One region of the Rhizobium sp. SVR5-9E genome, then DNA from elsewhere that is predicted to be linked to it. Evidence: riboswitches for the same ligand, from Rfam matches in the RefSeq annotation. Region 1 holds a riboswitch; each other region holds the start of a gene.

The links. Region 1 has a riboswitch for thiamine pyrophosphate ahead of thiB (thiamine ABC transporter substrate binding subunit). Riboswitches for the same ligand answer to the same signal wherever they lie in the genome.
Region 2: another riboswitch for thiamine pyrophosphate. It lies ahead of thiM (hydroxyethylthiazole kinase); the one in region 1 lies ahead of thiB (thiamine ABC transporter substrate binding subunit).
Region 3: another riboswitch for thiamine pyrophosphate. It lies ahead of thiC (phosphomethylpyrimidine synthase ThiC); the one in region 1 lies ahead of thiB (thiamine ABC transporter substrate binding subunit).

What each region holds. Positions count from the first base shown of each region.
Region 1 covers NZ_JBNDHS010000087.1:5,989-10,865, reverse strand. Annotated here, with positions in the region: gene ACPYOJ_RS27515 (thiamine ABC transporter ATP-binding protein) at 8-706, opposite strand; gene thiP (thiamine/thiamine pyrophosphate ABC transporter permease ThiP) at 693-2,324, opposite strand; gene thiB (thiamine ABC transporter substrate binding subunit) at 2,324-3,346, opposite strand; TPP riboswitch at 3,394-3,507, opposite strand; gene ACPYOJ_RS27500 (MDR family MFS transporter) at 3,562-4,877, opposite strand, start outside.
Region 2 covers NZ_JBNDHS010000067.1:13,783-18,659, reverse strand. Annotated here, with positions in the region: gene ACPYOJ_RS24575 (HAD family hydrolase) at 1-5, shown strand, start outside; gene ACPYOJ_RS24570 (O-antigen ligase family protein) at 10-984, opposite strand; gene ACPYOJ_RS24565 (cupin domain-containing protein) at 1,584-2,060, shown strand; TPP riboswitch at 2,212-2,308, shown strand; gene thiM (hydroxyethylthiazole kinase) at 2,362-3,165, shown strand; gene thiE (thiamine phosphate synthase) at 3,162-3,797, shown strand; gene thiD (bifunctional hydroxymethylpyrimidine kinase/phosphomethylpyrimidine kinase) at 3,794-4,594, shown strand; gene ACPYOJ_RS24545 (3-oxoacyl-ACP reductase) at 4,607-4,877, shown strand, end outside.
Region 3 covers NZ_JBNDHS010000001.1:219,453-224,329, reverse strand. Annotated here, with positions in the region: gene ACPYOJ_RS01020 (ABC transporter permease) at 1-187, opposite strand, end outside; gene ACPYOJ_RS01015 (ABC transporter permease) at 189-1,037, opposite strand; gene ACPYOJ_RS01010 (ANTAR domain-containing response regulator) at 1,037-1,618, opposite strand; gene ACPYOJ_RS01005 (transporter substrate-binding protein) at 1,615-2,748, opposite strand; TPP riboswitch at 2,997-3,108, shown strand; gene thiC (phosphomethylpyrimidine synthase ThiC) at 3,202-4,877, shown strand, end outside.

The sequences.
Region 1 (4,877 bases):
ATTTACCTTAGCGCGGGACGTCTTCGTGCGGGAGATAATCCGCAAGCGGTGCAGCAAGAGCGATCGTTCCCTTATCTATGGAAACACCGTAATCGGCAATGCGGCGCACCTCATTAGGATCGTGCGAAACGATAACGACCGTGTTGCCAGTTTCCTTGTGCAGGTCGATCAGCAGGTCCGCCATGCCGGTACGCAGGCCAGGGTCAAGGGCCGCAAAAGGTTCGTCCAGCAAGAGGACGGCCCGCTTGCGCACAAGTGCCCGCGCAAATGCGGCCCGCTGCCGCTCGCCGCCTGAAAGCGTTGCGGGCAAGCGCCTTTCGAAACCGGCGAGGCCAACCTTTTCCAGCGCTTGGGAGATGGTTCTCCGGTCTTCGACCCTAAGCCTCAGTGCAGGATCGATACCGAGCCCGACATTGGTCAGGATATCGAGATGCGCGAAGAGATTGTTGTCCTGGAAGACGACTGAGACCGGGCGTTCGGCGGGATGGGCTGCTGTTACGTCTCTGCCATGCATCAGCACGCGGCCGCTATCGGGCTTTTCGAAACCTGCGAGCAGATTGAGAAAAGTCGTCTTTCCGGAGCCGGACGGGCCGCTCACGGCAATGATCCGGCCTGCCGGGAGGTGGCAGTCGAATTGAAAAACGTGCGCGCCGAGCTTCAGCCGGACGTTCTGCATTGCGATCCCGGCTTGGTCAGCGGCCACCATTCTCGCTCCCTTGTTTTGACTGCCCCGCGGTTCCGGCGACGGTCAGCAGCAGGCAGATCATGCCGAGGATCAATGCAAGACCGTCGGCGTCGTTCGTCCGGTAGCTACCCATGCGGCTATAGACGAGCCAAGGCAATGTGACGAAGCCTTCGGAGCCAAAGAGCGCAACGGCGCCAAGATCGCCGAGCGAGAGCGCCATGGCGAATGACAGCGCAGTCAGCAGAGGCTTCCTCAACCCCGGCCAATCGATAAGTTTCCATCGCGCGGTGCCAGTAATGCCCAGGCTTGCCACCAGTTTCTGCGTCCGGCGCTGGTGCACGACATAGGCCGGCTCCAGCACTCGCATGACAAAGGGCAGTGCCATCAGCATGTTGATGAGAACGACGATCAGCGGCGCGAAACGCGACGCATCGCCGAAGGGTCGAAGTGCCATGAACCATCCGGTCGCGAGCACAACCGGCGGCACCAGCAGGATCATCGCCGAGGCGCTGCCCATGGCTGTGAAAAAGGACTTGCTGGCAACGCCGCGGCGCCGCGCCGAGGCGATGGCATGCCGGGCGCGAATGATGGCCATCGATAGGATGATGGAGAGCAAAGCCGCCGAAAGCGAAATCGCGAAGCTCATTCCCGCTGACCGCCAGAAGATCTGTTCCCTCAGCAGCTTCAAGAGATCGGCGCGCAGCCCCGCCGTGATGACAGAGACGAGCGGAAGGCCGAGAAAGAGCACGGCAATCAATAAAATCAGGGCGTCGGTCACTCTTGCGCTCCCGCCATCCAGCCGCTTGATGTCCTTCCCTGTGGTCAAGCCTTCATCCGCGGCGGGCGGAACAAAGGACATTGCGCCGAGGATCATCGCGGTCAGCGCGATCTGCAGGAGTGACAGAGCGATTGCGCGGCCAGGATCGAAATCGAAGCGCAGCGACTGATAGATCGCAACCTCGATCGTCGTCGCGGCCGGCCCGCCACCGAGGGTCAGGACCAACGTAAAGCTGGTGGCACACAGCATGAAGATCAGCCCGGCGATCCCGGCGATGAGTGGGCGGATCGCCGGCCATTCGATGAAGCGGAAGATTGAAGGCGGGCGCATGCCGAGACTGCTTGCCATCAGCCAGTATTCCGATGGTACTCGCTCGAGACCGGCGAGCATCAGCCGGCAGGCAAGCGGCAGATTGAAGAAGACGTGAGCGAGGAGAATGCCGGTCAACCCATAGATGCTCACGGGTTCGGCAAGTCCAAGCTGCATCAGCAGCGCATTCAGCAGCCCCTGCCTGCCCCATATGCCAATCAGTCCCAGCGCGCCGATCAGCACGGGCAGCCCCATTGGGACCGCCATCAGACGAATGATCCAGATGCGGCCGGCAAAATGCGGCTGGCGGGCGAGCGCGCGTGCGACCGGGATCGCAAGGATGATGGAAAGCGCGGTTGAAAGCAGTGCCTGCAGCACTGTAAAGCGCAGCACCCGGAGGATATACGGGTCGAGAAGAATGCCGGCGACGGCTGATCCGCCACCGGCAAGAAGCAACGAGAACGCTGCGAGGCCGACGAACAACCCGATGGCGGCGAGGCCGACCGCCCCGCCGGTCAATGCACGTTGTCGCTCGGCCGCGGTCTGCAGCATCAGTTCATGCTCATGGCCGTAAGCCACTCGTCGATCCAGACCTTGCGGTTCCGGGCAACCTCGTCAGGGCTCATCAGAAAGGTCTTGGAGGGCTTGACGAGTTTATCGAAGGCATCCGGCAACGGCGCGGAGGTGGCGGAAACCGGCATCATCCAGTTGTTCGTCGGGATCGTATCCTGGAAGCCGGGCGTCACCATGAATTTCAGGAAGTCGCGGGCGAGATCCTTGTGCGGCGCGTTCTTCAGCAGGCCTGCGACTTCGATCTGGATGTAATGACCTTCCGAAAACGCAGCGGCCTGATAGCGATCGGTATTTTCGGCGACCATGTGATAGGCCGGAGACGTGGTGTAGGAGAGAACCATCGGAGCTTCGCCCTTGGTGAACAAGCCGTAAGCCTCCGACCAGCCAGGCGTCACCGTCAGGATGCGGTTCTTCAGCTTAGCCCAGGCTTCCGGCGCCTTGTCGCCATAGACGGCCTTAACCCAGAGCAGCAGGCCGAGGCCCGGCGTGGAGGTTCGCGGATCCTCGATGACGAGCTTTTGCGAAGGATCGCCCTCGACCAGATCCTTCATGCTCTGCGGCGGGTTCTTGATCGCCTGGGTGTCGTAGACGATGGCGAAGTGGCCGTAGTCGTAGGGAACGAAGACATCGTCCTTGAAGCCACCAAGCACCTTCAGCGCACTTGCATCGATACCGCTTGCGTCGAAGAGGCCGGTCTCCTTGGCTTCGGTGATGAGGTTGGTGTCGATGCCGAGCACGACGTCGGCTTTGGTTGAGGCGCCTTCCAGCTTCAAACGCGAAAGCAATGCGACGCCATCGGCGACGCTGACGAAATTGATCGTGCACCCGCATGTTTTCTCGAAAGCTTCCTTGACCTTCGGGCCCGGTCCCCATTCGGACGTGAAACTTTCATAGGTATAGATGGTGAGCGTCTTTTCCGCAGCGTGAGCGGCCGTCAAGCCGAGTGTCGCGGCGAAGAATGCTGCGGTCAGCGAAGCGATGATCGATGTGCGGCCGGACATGGCGCGCCTCCTCCTTGGTTTCGTTTGAGCGGGAAAAGGGCGTTGCCGAATGTCACGCGTCTAATCCCTCCGCCGGTGTTAACCGGATCAGGTTCCGCGGGTTGGCTGTAAGCCTCTCAGCCGGGTGTCCTTGCGGACATCCTGCACCCCGTTAGAGCGTCGGCAGATGTATCGCCATGAAGGCTTTATGACAAGGGCGAAGGGCGCCCTTGCAACTATTCGGCGGCTTCCGCGGCCGCTGTCGAATTTGCCGCTTTGCTCTCCGCGCGCGGGAGCTGAACCGGCTTTAGCATGACCGCTGCCAAAAGGCCGATAAGGGCGATGGCACAAGAGGTCATGAAGAGCGGCGAGAAAGCGGCGGCATAGGCATCGGCGACGGCTTGGCGGCTTGCTTCGGGGAGGGCTGCCAGCATCTTCGGCGTCAGCTCCGTGATATTGGCAACCCCTGGAATGGATTGCCCGGCATTGGAGAGTTGCGAAGCGATGATTGCACCGTAGATCGAAATTGCGATCGACGCGCCCCCCATGCGCGACAGTGTCACCGAGCCAGTCGCCGCGCCAACGTCACGCGGCGGCGCGGCATTCTGCACCCCGATGACCGGCACCTGCTGAGCAAGACCGATGCCGATGCCATGCAGCGCCAGGATCGCGCCGATCAAGGCAATCGGTGTTCCCGCATGGACCTGCGAGATCAGAGCAAAGGCAATCGCGCTGCAGCTGAAGCTCGCAATCGCGAAGGGCTTGTAGCGCCCGGTTATCGAGATGATGCGCCCGGCGGAGAGCGAGCCGCAGACCAGCCCAGTCGTCAGAAGAACGAAGAGCAGCCCGGCTTGCGAGGGCGAGAGGCCGGTCGTCGTCTGCAGAAAGAGGGCAAAGTAGTTCACCATGCCGATTGCTATGCCGCCGCTCATAACGGAGATCACCAAGAGCAGGCTGAAGACGGGATTGCGAAAAAGGGTCAAGGGAACGATCGGCTCCGGTGCGCGGCGCTCGACGAAGATCCAGGCAATGGCACAGACGATGCCGAACCCAACAATGGCGAGGCTTAGCGGCGAAATGAGGGAGCCGAAAAGCTCGCTGCCATCGGCCGTCATCACGATGCTGGTGGTCGTCAGCGCCAAGAGGATGGCGCCGGCATAGTCAATTTTCGGGCGACGCTGCGGCTTGCGGTAGGGCAGCATGAGCGCAAGGCCCACGAGGACCACAAACCCGATCGGCACGTTGACCAGAAAGATCGAACGCCAGCCGAAAAGGTCGCTCATCATGCCGCCAAGCACCGGTCCGATGGCGCTGGAGGCCATCAGGGTGAGGCTGGAATAGCTTTGGTAGCGGGCCCGTTCGCGCGGTTCGAAGAGATCGGCGTTGACGGCGAAGATCGAAACCATGATGCCGCCACCGCCGAGCCCCTGCAGAACGCGCGCCGCGATCAGGGTATTCATGGAGACGGCCAAACCGCACACGGCGGAGCCGAAGGTGAACAAGGCAATCGCCGCCATCATCACATATTTTCGGCCGAAGAGATCGCCGAGCT
Region 2 (4,877 bases), on a different contig from region 1:
GCTAAGGGACTAAGCATCCTCCGACTGCCTGACGAAGGCGTGCGCCAGAACGGCAGGTATAAGCAGCGGAACCGGCCAGAAGCGTCCATACATGTGCGGCATCCCATTCGCCATCGCCAAAAGCGCCGCGAGTGTCGCGAAGATACAAATCGCGTACCGAAGGCCGCCCTTCAGTCGCGCCGCGCTGATTGCCGGTCCGATGACGCTCAGGCACATCGCGACGAAGCCGAGCGCAGCGATCAAACCACCTTCCGTCCAGAGAAGCAGATAAACATTATGCACCGGCTGCCCGATGAAACTGAATTCTCTGTACTGGTCCGCTCCGAAACCCAGCAGGAGCGTCTCGCTCAGGTGACCGGACGCCTCCTGCATGAGTTGAATGCGATAGCCGAATGTTCCCGCCTGAGTGATATCTCCCGTCTCAACGGCGCTCAGCACGCGCCTTTGGAAAACTGTCGGCAGATAGTCATGCATCTGTGTTTCCACGATCAGTGGCACGCCGAGGCAGAACACTGCGGCAAGCACAGCCCTTCTCCACGTCAGATTGAACAAAAGGTAGATGCCGATGCCGATGCCGAAGCCAAGAAGTCCCGTGTTCGAGCCGGTCAGGAGAAGGCCATATGCCAGGAGGGCGAACGCAACGAACGCGACAAGCCTGTTGATCTTGCCCAACGACACGAGCAGGAACAGGATTGGGACCGCCAGTGCGATTACGGCGGCGCATTCGTTCTCCCTCTCCATGAAACCGCTGAAACGCCCGTTTCCGCTGACGAATTGCGTATTCTTCGCTCCTACGACGTGAATGAGATAGATGCCTTGAAGGCAAATGGTGACTATCGAAAGAACGTAGAGTTTCGCGGCGGTGACGAGTTCTTCGTAGGACCTTCCCCCCAACACGAGCAGTATGATGAAATAGGCATAAAAATATTGCAGAACGACGATAAGCCCGCGATCCGGCGCTGGGCTTGCGATGCTGCTTGCCATCAGTCCTAGAAGCAGCAAAGCAAGCCCGAAGCACCAAACCGCTGTACTCTGTCTGCCGAGGGAATCGATCGCGATATGCCCGTTTATGGCGGCAAACGAGAAGCAAACCAGGAAAGCCAGGTCAGCGACGGTGAAATATACGTAATCAGTTCGGAAGTAATTCATCGAGCAGAAAAATATCGCCGCGAAAAATGCATATGACTCGATAGACCGGGAGAATGACGCGCCTGTAGGCTGCTCGTGAGCATATGTGGGCTCACTGAGTTCGCCAGCCGATGTAACATCATTTGAGTTCATCGCTAACTCCTCCGCCGTCCAGACTATTCTAAATTACCTGAGAGCGAAGTATCGTCACCTAATCGGGTTAGCCCCGATCACTTCCGAAAAATGTCAGAACGCCATTCCCTGTGAGGTTGACACGCGGCGCATCAATGCATGTACCATTAAGCACAAGTTGCGAGACGCAGGCTTCACGGCCTTTAAGCAAGCCGGAGAGGGCCACCACGTGCTAGCCCAGCAGGGCATCTCCGCCTTGGTGCCTGGCTAGGCCTCTTGTTTCGCGTCATTGGAGCCTGTTTTCATAACACGGAGAGAAGAATATGTCGCATGACCACGAGCACGGACCTATCGACTGGCGCGAACAGGGGGTGAAGGTGATTCCGGGTAATTCGCTCGATCCGAATACGGCGCAGACACCCGGCATGAACCGCGCGGCCGCGGTCAACCAAGCGCGTGCCGGTGCGGAAAAAATCTGGGCCGGAACGGTGACAATTCATGCCAATGCCAAAACAGGCCCGCACCATCACGGCGATCTCGAGAGCATTATCTATGTCGTCAAAGGCAAGGCGCGGATGCGCTGGGGCGAGAATCTCGAGTTCGTCGCAGAGGCCGGCCCCGGCGATTTCATCTACGTCCCGCCTTATGTTCCGCATCAGGAAATCAACGCCAGCCGCGATGACATGCTCGAGTGCGTGATTGTCCGCTCCGGCCAGGAGCCCATCGTCGTGAATCTGGACATCGAGCCTGCGGAAAAGCCCGAAGAGGTGCGCTGGATAGACCCTGTTCACAGAACCTGAATGTATCGGGCTCTCTCGCAACCGGACTACGCAGCCAGCGCTTCCGTCAATCCGACAGCCCTGGGCCATATTGGTGCCGGCTCCACGTTCACAGAGCAGGCATGCACATTTTCGAGGTGACAGCCGGGCGTTTGTCTGCGATGAAGATCGCAGTGAGAGACAGGGGCGTTCGTTGCAAGACGGGCTGAGAAGCACCCTTCGAACCTGAACCGGATCATGCCGGCGGAGGGAGTCGCTCGGAGCCCCTTTCTTCTTGTTGGCCAGGCTCCACGCGTCTTTGCCCCGTCGGAAAAGGGGCAAAATGCAGACACAAAACTCGCCTGGAAAACTCCTTGCAGCAATGCGCGCTTCGGCGCCGCTCGTTCATTGCATCACCAACTATGTCGCGATGAATATCGCGGCCAACGTTGTGCTCGCCGCAGGCGCCTCCCCCGCCATGGTCCATGCCGAAGAGGAAGCCGGCGAGTTTGCCGCGATCGCCGGCGCGCTGACCATCAACATCGGAACGCTGTCCGCGAATTGGCTGAAGGGTATGCAAAATGCGGCCAGATCGGCGGTAGCAAACGGCAAGCCTTGGGTTCTCGATCCGGTTGCCCATTATGCAACCGGTTTCCGCCGGCAAGCCGTGGCGCTGCTTCTGGACCTGAAGCCGGCGATCATTCGAGGTAACGCGTCGGAGATCATCGCGCTCGGCGGCGGCGAGAGCCGCGGCCAGGGCGTCGACAGCCGTGACCCGGTCGAGCAGGCGGAAGAGGCCGCGCGCAGCCTCGCCAGACAATACGGCAGCGTAGTAGCCGTCACCGGAGCGGTCGATTTCGTCACCGATGGAACGAGGGCCTGTCGAATTGCGGGCGGATCGCCACTGATGCCACAAGTTACGGCTCTCGGCTGCTCGCTGACCTGCCTCGTCGGGGCCTTCGCCGCGACGGTCCCTGATGAACCTTTCGACGCCACCGTGGCGGCGCTCGCCAGTTTTGCGGTCGCAGGCGAAAAGGCTGCAGCCCGGGCGGACGGTCCGGGCTCTTTCGGATGGCGTTTCCTTGACGCGCTTGCTGGGTTGGACGCTGCGACGCTTGATGCGGAAGCGCGGGTGACGGCGGCATGAAGCGCTTCGATCTTTCTCTCTATCTCGTTCTCGATCGAGACCTTTGCGCCGGCATCGGCATGGTCGAAACGGCCCGCGCCGCAGTTTCCGGAGGGGCGACCATCGTACAGCTTCGGGACAAACATGCCGCTACGGCAAGCATGATCGAGACCGGCAGGGCACTGAAAGCGGCGCTTACCGGAACGGGCGCGCTTTTGATCGTCAACGACGACGTCGAAGCCGCAATTGCGATCGGTGCGGATGGACTGCATGTCGGCCAGAACGACATGCACGCCCGCAACGCCCGTGAGCGCATTGGCCCATCGATGATCCTTGGTCTTTCGGTCGAAACCGAAGAGCTGGCGGCGGCCGTCGATCCCGCGATCATCGACTACGCCGGCATAGGCCCTGTCTTCGCCACATCGACCAAGCCGGATCACGAGCCGCCGATCGGCATCGACGGATTGGCGGCGCTGGTGAAAGCCTGCCCCGTACCGGCAGTCGCGATCGGCGGCCTCAAGGCGAGCCATACCGGTCCGGTCCTTGCGGCAGGGGCCAAGGGCCTCGCGGTGGTTTCCGCCATCTGTGGGATGCCCGATCCGCGGCAAGCCGCTGCCGGCATTGCCGAAGCCATCAGAAAGGCAGGCGCATGATCTACAACGTTCTTTCCATCGCCGGCTCCGACCCTTCGGGCGGCGCAGGCATCCAGGCTGATCTCAAGGCCTTTTCTGCGCGAGGTACCTACGGCATGGCCGTTCTGACGGCGTTGACGGCGCAGAATACGCGCGGCGTTTCCGGCGTCCATCTCGTCCCGCCCGAATTCGTCGCCGAACAGATCCGCATGGTCTTCGCCGATGTCCGCGTCGATGCTGTCAAGATCGGCATGATTGCCAATGCGCCGATTGCCGAAGCTGTCGCCGATGCGCTTTCGCCGCACCGCGGCGTTCCCGTTGTCCTCGATCCGGTGATGATCGCCAAGGGAGGTGCGGCCCTGCTCGACGTTACGGCGATCGACGTCCTCAAGAGCCGCCTTCTGCCGCTCGCAACGCTGCTCACCCCCAATCTGCCTGAAGCGGCAGCCCTTCTTGGAGAGAGGCCGGCCGAAACCCGTGAGGCCATGGCGCTGCAAGCGGAAAGGCTTCGCGCCCTCGGCCCCGCTGCCGTTCTCGTCAAAGGCGGACATCTTGAGGGCGCGGAGAGCCCCGATGTGCTCGCGAGCGAAAACGGCATCACCTGGTACGAGGCATCGCGGGTCCCTACGAAGAACACCCACGGCACCGGCTGCACGCTGTCGAGCGCGCTTGCCGCCGAACTGGCAAAGGGTGCACTGCTGAAAAATGCCGTGACCACGGCCAAGCACTACCTGGCTGAGGCCGTTGCTTCGGCAGATTCGCTTAGCGTCGGCGAGGGTCACGGTCCGGTTCAGCATTTTCATCAGCTCTGGAAGTAAAAGGATATTCAAATGAGCCTGCCGATCAGCGAGCAGACAGTCATCGTCACCGGCGCCGGACGCGGCTTCGGTGCCGCAATCGCAACGGCTTTCATTCGCGAAGGCGCAAAGGTTGCCGTCAATTATCGCGCCAGCGGAAAGGAAGCCGAGACGCTTGCCTTGAAGCTTGGCAGCCGGGCGAGAGCATTCCAGGCGGATGTCCGCGATGCCTGCCAGGTGAAACAGCTCGTAGACGACGTCACTGCGGCCTTCGGCGCGCCGACGACGATCGTTCACAACGCAC
Region 3 (4,877 bases), on a different contig from region 1:
CGACGAGCGGCTGGTCGAGGCCCAGTTCATGGCGGATGGCTGCGACCGTCTGCGGCGTCGCACTGCGGCCCGCGATCAGCACGGCGGGATCGGCCGGCAGCGCGTAGAGCAGCAGGAAGGTGATGACGGCGACGCCAAGAAGAATGAGAACGGCCTGCACCAGCCGGCGAAGCATCAGGAACGCCATCTCAACCTCTCCCGCGCTGCGTCGGATCGAGGATGTCGCGGAGTGCATCGCCGACGAGATTGAAGGACAGCGCCGTCGCCAGAATGACGGCGCCGGGGATGAACACCAGCCAGGGCGCGTCCTGGAAATAGCTCTGGCTTTCGAAGATGATGTTGCCCCAGGACGGCTGCGGCGGCTGAACGCCGATGCCGAGGAAGGAGAGTGTCGCCTCCAGAAGCACGGTCGTCGCAATGCCGAGCGTTCCCCAGACGATGGCCGTGGGTATCAGGTGGGGCAGGATATGCATGAAGAGCACGCGCAGATGACCGGCGCCGAGTGAGCGTTCAGCCATGATGAAGTCGCGCTCGGCAAGGCCGCGTGTCTCGGTATAGACGATACGCGCGACCTGCACCCAGTTAACGAGCGCAATCACCATCGCGACGATCCATAAACTGGGCTTCAGGAGGGCTGCGAGCACGATCGCCAGCAGCAATGCGGGAAACGCCATCATCAGGTCGGTGAAGCGCATCAGCACGCTGCTTGCGAAGCCGCGGACATAGCCTGCGACGATGCCGATGAAGAGGCCGATCGTGACGGCAATGCCATTTGCCACGAGGCCGATGACCAGCGAGGTTCGGGCACCAAAAAGCAGGCGGGAAAAGAGGTCGCGGCCGAGCGTATCCGTGCCGAGCAGGAACTGTCCGCCCGGCGGCAGCGGCGCGCCCTCCAGCGACAGGCCGTCGAACATCTGCTCTTCCGGGCTGAAAGGTGCTATCAGCGGCGCGGCGATTGCCATCGTCACCACGACGACGACGACCACGAGGCCGATCAGGGCTGCAGGCTGGCGCAGCATGGCTTTGAGTACTCGCATCAGCCAACCTCCGGCAATGGTTCGGCGCCGCCGAGAATGAACGCGGCGATCTGCTCCATCGGCAGGCGCCGGCGCATGGCGCAATCGCGCAGGATCGCATAGGCGCGTTCCTCGTCGAGCCCGCGGGCCGTCATGAGTTTCTCAACGGCGGCATGGACCAGCGGACGAAGCCGCACGCGCTCTTCCAGATATTGCAGCCGTTCGGCATTGTTCTTGCGCTCCTGATAGATGGAGACGGCCATGACGAGCGCGGGATAGACGGCCGATGTTGCGATCGGCTTGGCGATGATTGCTCCAGCACCTTTTTCGAGTGCCCAGGCAATGCGGCCCGGTGCTTCGGAACCGAGCAATGCGACGACCGGGCAGGCCGGATTGGCGCCCGTCCATGGCAGGAGGTCGTCCCAACCCTGATCGGCATCGACAATCACGATCTGAGGGAGTTCGGCGGCGGAAAGCGGAGCCCACTGCAGCGTCGCGCGAATGCCAAGCAGGCGCAGTTGCCGGATCAGCCTTTCGGTGTTGCCATCTTCGCGGTGGATAATCGCGGCATGCCAGCCTGTAAAATTAGGGGTCTCTCTCATGACACCACCCGCAGCTTCGGCGGCGCCTGCTTGTCGCGCCTGGTGAGATAGGGGTCGGCGGCGAGCGGCGGGCGCGAGGCGATGACATCGAAGCCGTTGTTGGGATTGATGCGGCCGAGATGGAAGGGCAGCGCCGCATGATTGGTTTCGGGATCGATCGACAGCGCGCCGAATAGCGTCGGCCAAGTATTGGCGTAGAGTTCTCGGCGTACCGACGGGGGATCGTCGCTGCCTGCGGCGAGGATAGCTTCGGTGCAGAGCTTGACGGCTGTATAGGCACTGGCAAAGACGCTCGAGACGCGCCGTACACGGCCATATCGCTGAGCGACTCGGACTTTGAACGCGGCGTTCTCCGGCGTACCAAGATTGTCGAAATAGGAAGCGGCGCAAAGCTGCCCGACTGCCGCGCCGGCCGCGATTTCATCCAGCTCGCATTCCATCAGGTCGCAGCTGACGACCGGGCAATTTTCAGCACGGAATGCCGGGTCGCGAACCCCAAGCTGTTTGATGGCCTCCAGGAAGGCGTAACTAGAGGGGCCGATCAAATTGTTGAGAATGAAGCTCGGGCGGCGCTGCTCGATGTCCGCGACGATGCGCTCGACAGCCGTTTCCTCGAGTGGCAGGTAGCGCTCGCCGAGAACCTCGCCGTCGGCATTGCTGATAAGTTCGCGGGCGAGACGGTTCATCTCCCAGCCCCAGACGTAGTTCGCTCCAACGAGGTAGGGGCGGGCGCCGAATCGCGGGATGAGATGGTCGAAAAGCGGGATCAGATGCTGGTTCGGACAACCGCCGACATAGATGACATTCTCGTTGGCCTCGAAGCCCTCATAGGGGCACATGTACCAAAGGAGGCCATCGTGTTTTTCCACAAGCGGAATGACTTCCTTGCGGGCGGCAGACGTGATCGTACCGACGATGTGGCGGCATCCGGCACGCAGCAGGTGGCGGGCGCCTTCGAGATAGGCAGAAAGATCGGCGTGCGGATCGAAGAAGACCGGCTCGATCGTTTGCCTGCCTGCCGCGGCGAGCTCCTCCATCGCAAATTCCGCGCCGTCGCGCGCATCGCGGCCCATCGACCCGTAAGGGCCGGTCGTGGAGAAGAGGATGCCGATCTTCAACGTTTTATCCATGCGGAATCCAAAAAACAAAAAACCCCACGACGCGGTCCCATCGGTTGATGGGGCGTCATGAGGCGAAACTGCCCAGCGACTATCGAAGTCATGTAAGCGCGGAGGCAGTGCCTAATCCACAGGCGTGAATAAAATACCGGCAGTTCGGCTTGTCAAGGGCAGCGAGAACACGACTCATGGTTTTGTTGTCGAGGCAGGCAAGATGTTCCATTCGTCTTGACACCAGCGGCGCCCGATCCTAACCTTCACGCATTCACCAGGGGGGTCCCGGCAAGGGGCTGAGATACTGCTGACGTGCGCAGTGACCCGTTGAACCTGATCCAGTTCATACTGGCGTAGGGACGGTGCGAGCGCTCGAAAGGCTTTGGATTCCGCCAAGGAATCCGTGCCGGCGTCTTTCCATCATTCCGGCTGAGGACTGGGTCTCCAAATCGCAACTTGGAGCCTCAAACCATGAATATTGCCGCAAAAATTCCCACCCCGACCGTCACAACCGGCCCGCTGCCGGCATCGCGCAAGATTTACGTTCCGGGGGAGATTCACCCCGATATCCGGGTGCCGATGCGCGAGATCAGCGTTCACCCGACCTCGGGCGAGCCACCGGTCACCGTCTACGATTCCTCCGGCGCCTATACGGTCGAGGGCGCCGATATTCGCATCGAGGAAGGCCTGCCACAGCTTCGGCGGGACTGGGTCCTCGCCCGCGGCGACGTCGAGGCCTATCAGGGCCGCGATGTGCGCCCCGAAGACAACGGCTTTGCCAAAGGCGAACGTTTGACGCCCGAGTTTCCCGCCAAGCGCCAGCCGCTGCGCGCAACGAATGGCAAAGCGGTCACCCAGCTCGCCTATGCGCGCGCCGGCATCATCACGCCGGAGATGGAATTCATCGCCATCCGCGAGAACCTCGGCCGCAAGGCACAGAAAGAGGCCATGGTGCGTGATGGCGAGAGCTTCGGAGCCCATATTCCGGATCACGTCACGCCGGAGTTCGTCCGCCAGGAAGTGGCGGCAGGCAGGGCGATCATTCCCGCCAACATCAACCATCCGGAATCCGAGCCGATGATCATCGGCCGGAACTTCCTGGTGAAGATCAATGCCAATATCGGCAACTCCGCCGTCACCTCGTCGATGGCGGAAGAGGTAGAAAAGATGGTCTGGGCCGCGCGCTGGGGCGCCGATACCGTCATGGACCTTTCGACCGGCCGCAACATTCACAACATTCGCGAATGGATTATCCGCAACTCGCCTCTGCCGATCGGCACCGTGCCGCTCTACCAAGCGCTGGAGAAGGTCGAAGGCATTGCCGAGGACCTGACCTGGGAAATCTACCGCGACACGCTGATCGAGCAGGCGGAGCAGGGGGTCGACTACTTCACCATCCATGCCGGCGTCCGGCTCCACTACATTCCGCTCACCGTCAACCGCGTGACCGGCATCGTCTCGCGCGGCGGCTCGATCATGGCGAAGTGGTGTCTGCATCACCACCGCGAGAGCTTCCTCTACGAACATTTCGAAGAGATCTGCGATATCTGCCGCGCCTATGACGTCTCCTTCTCGCTGGGCGACGGCCTGCGCCCGGGTTCGATTGCCGACGCCAACGATGCCGCGCAGTTCGCCGAGCTCGAGACCCTTGGCGAACTCACGAAGATAGCCTGGGCGAAGGACTGCCAGGTCATGATCGAAGGGCCCGGCCACGTGCCGATGCACAAGATCAAGGAGAACATGGACAAGCAGCTCGCCGTCTGCGGCGAAGCGCCCTTCTATACGCTGGGGCCGCTGACAACCGACATCGCGCCCGGCTACGACCACATCACCTCCGGCATTGGGGCGGCGATGATCGGCTGGTTCGGCACGGCGATGCTCTGCTACGTTACGCCGAAGGAGCACCTTGGCCTGCCGGATCGCAACGACGTCAAGACCGGCGTCATCACCTATAAGATCGCCGCCCATGCAGCCGATCTCGCCAAGGGGCACCCGGCCGCTCAGGTGCGCGACGACGCGCTGTCGCGCGCCCGTTTCGAATTCCGCTGGGAGGACCAGTTCAACCTCTCGCTCGATCCCGAAACGGCACGTTCCTTCCACGATGAGACGCTGCCGAAGGAGGCGCACAAGGTCGCGCACTTCTGCTC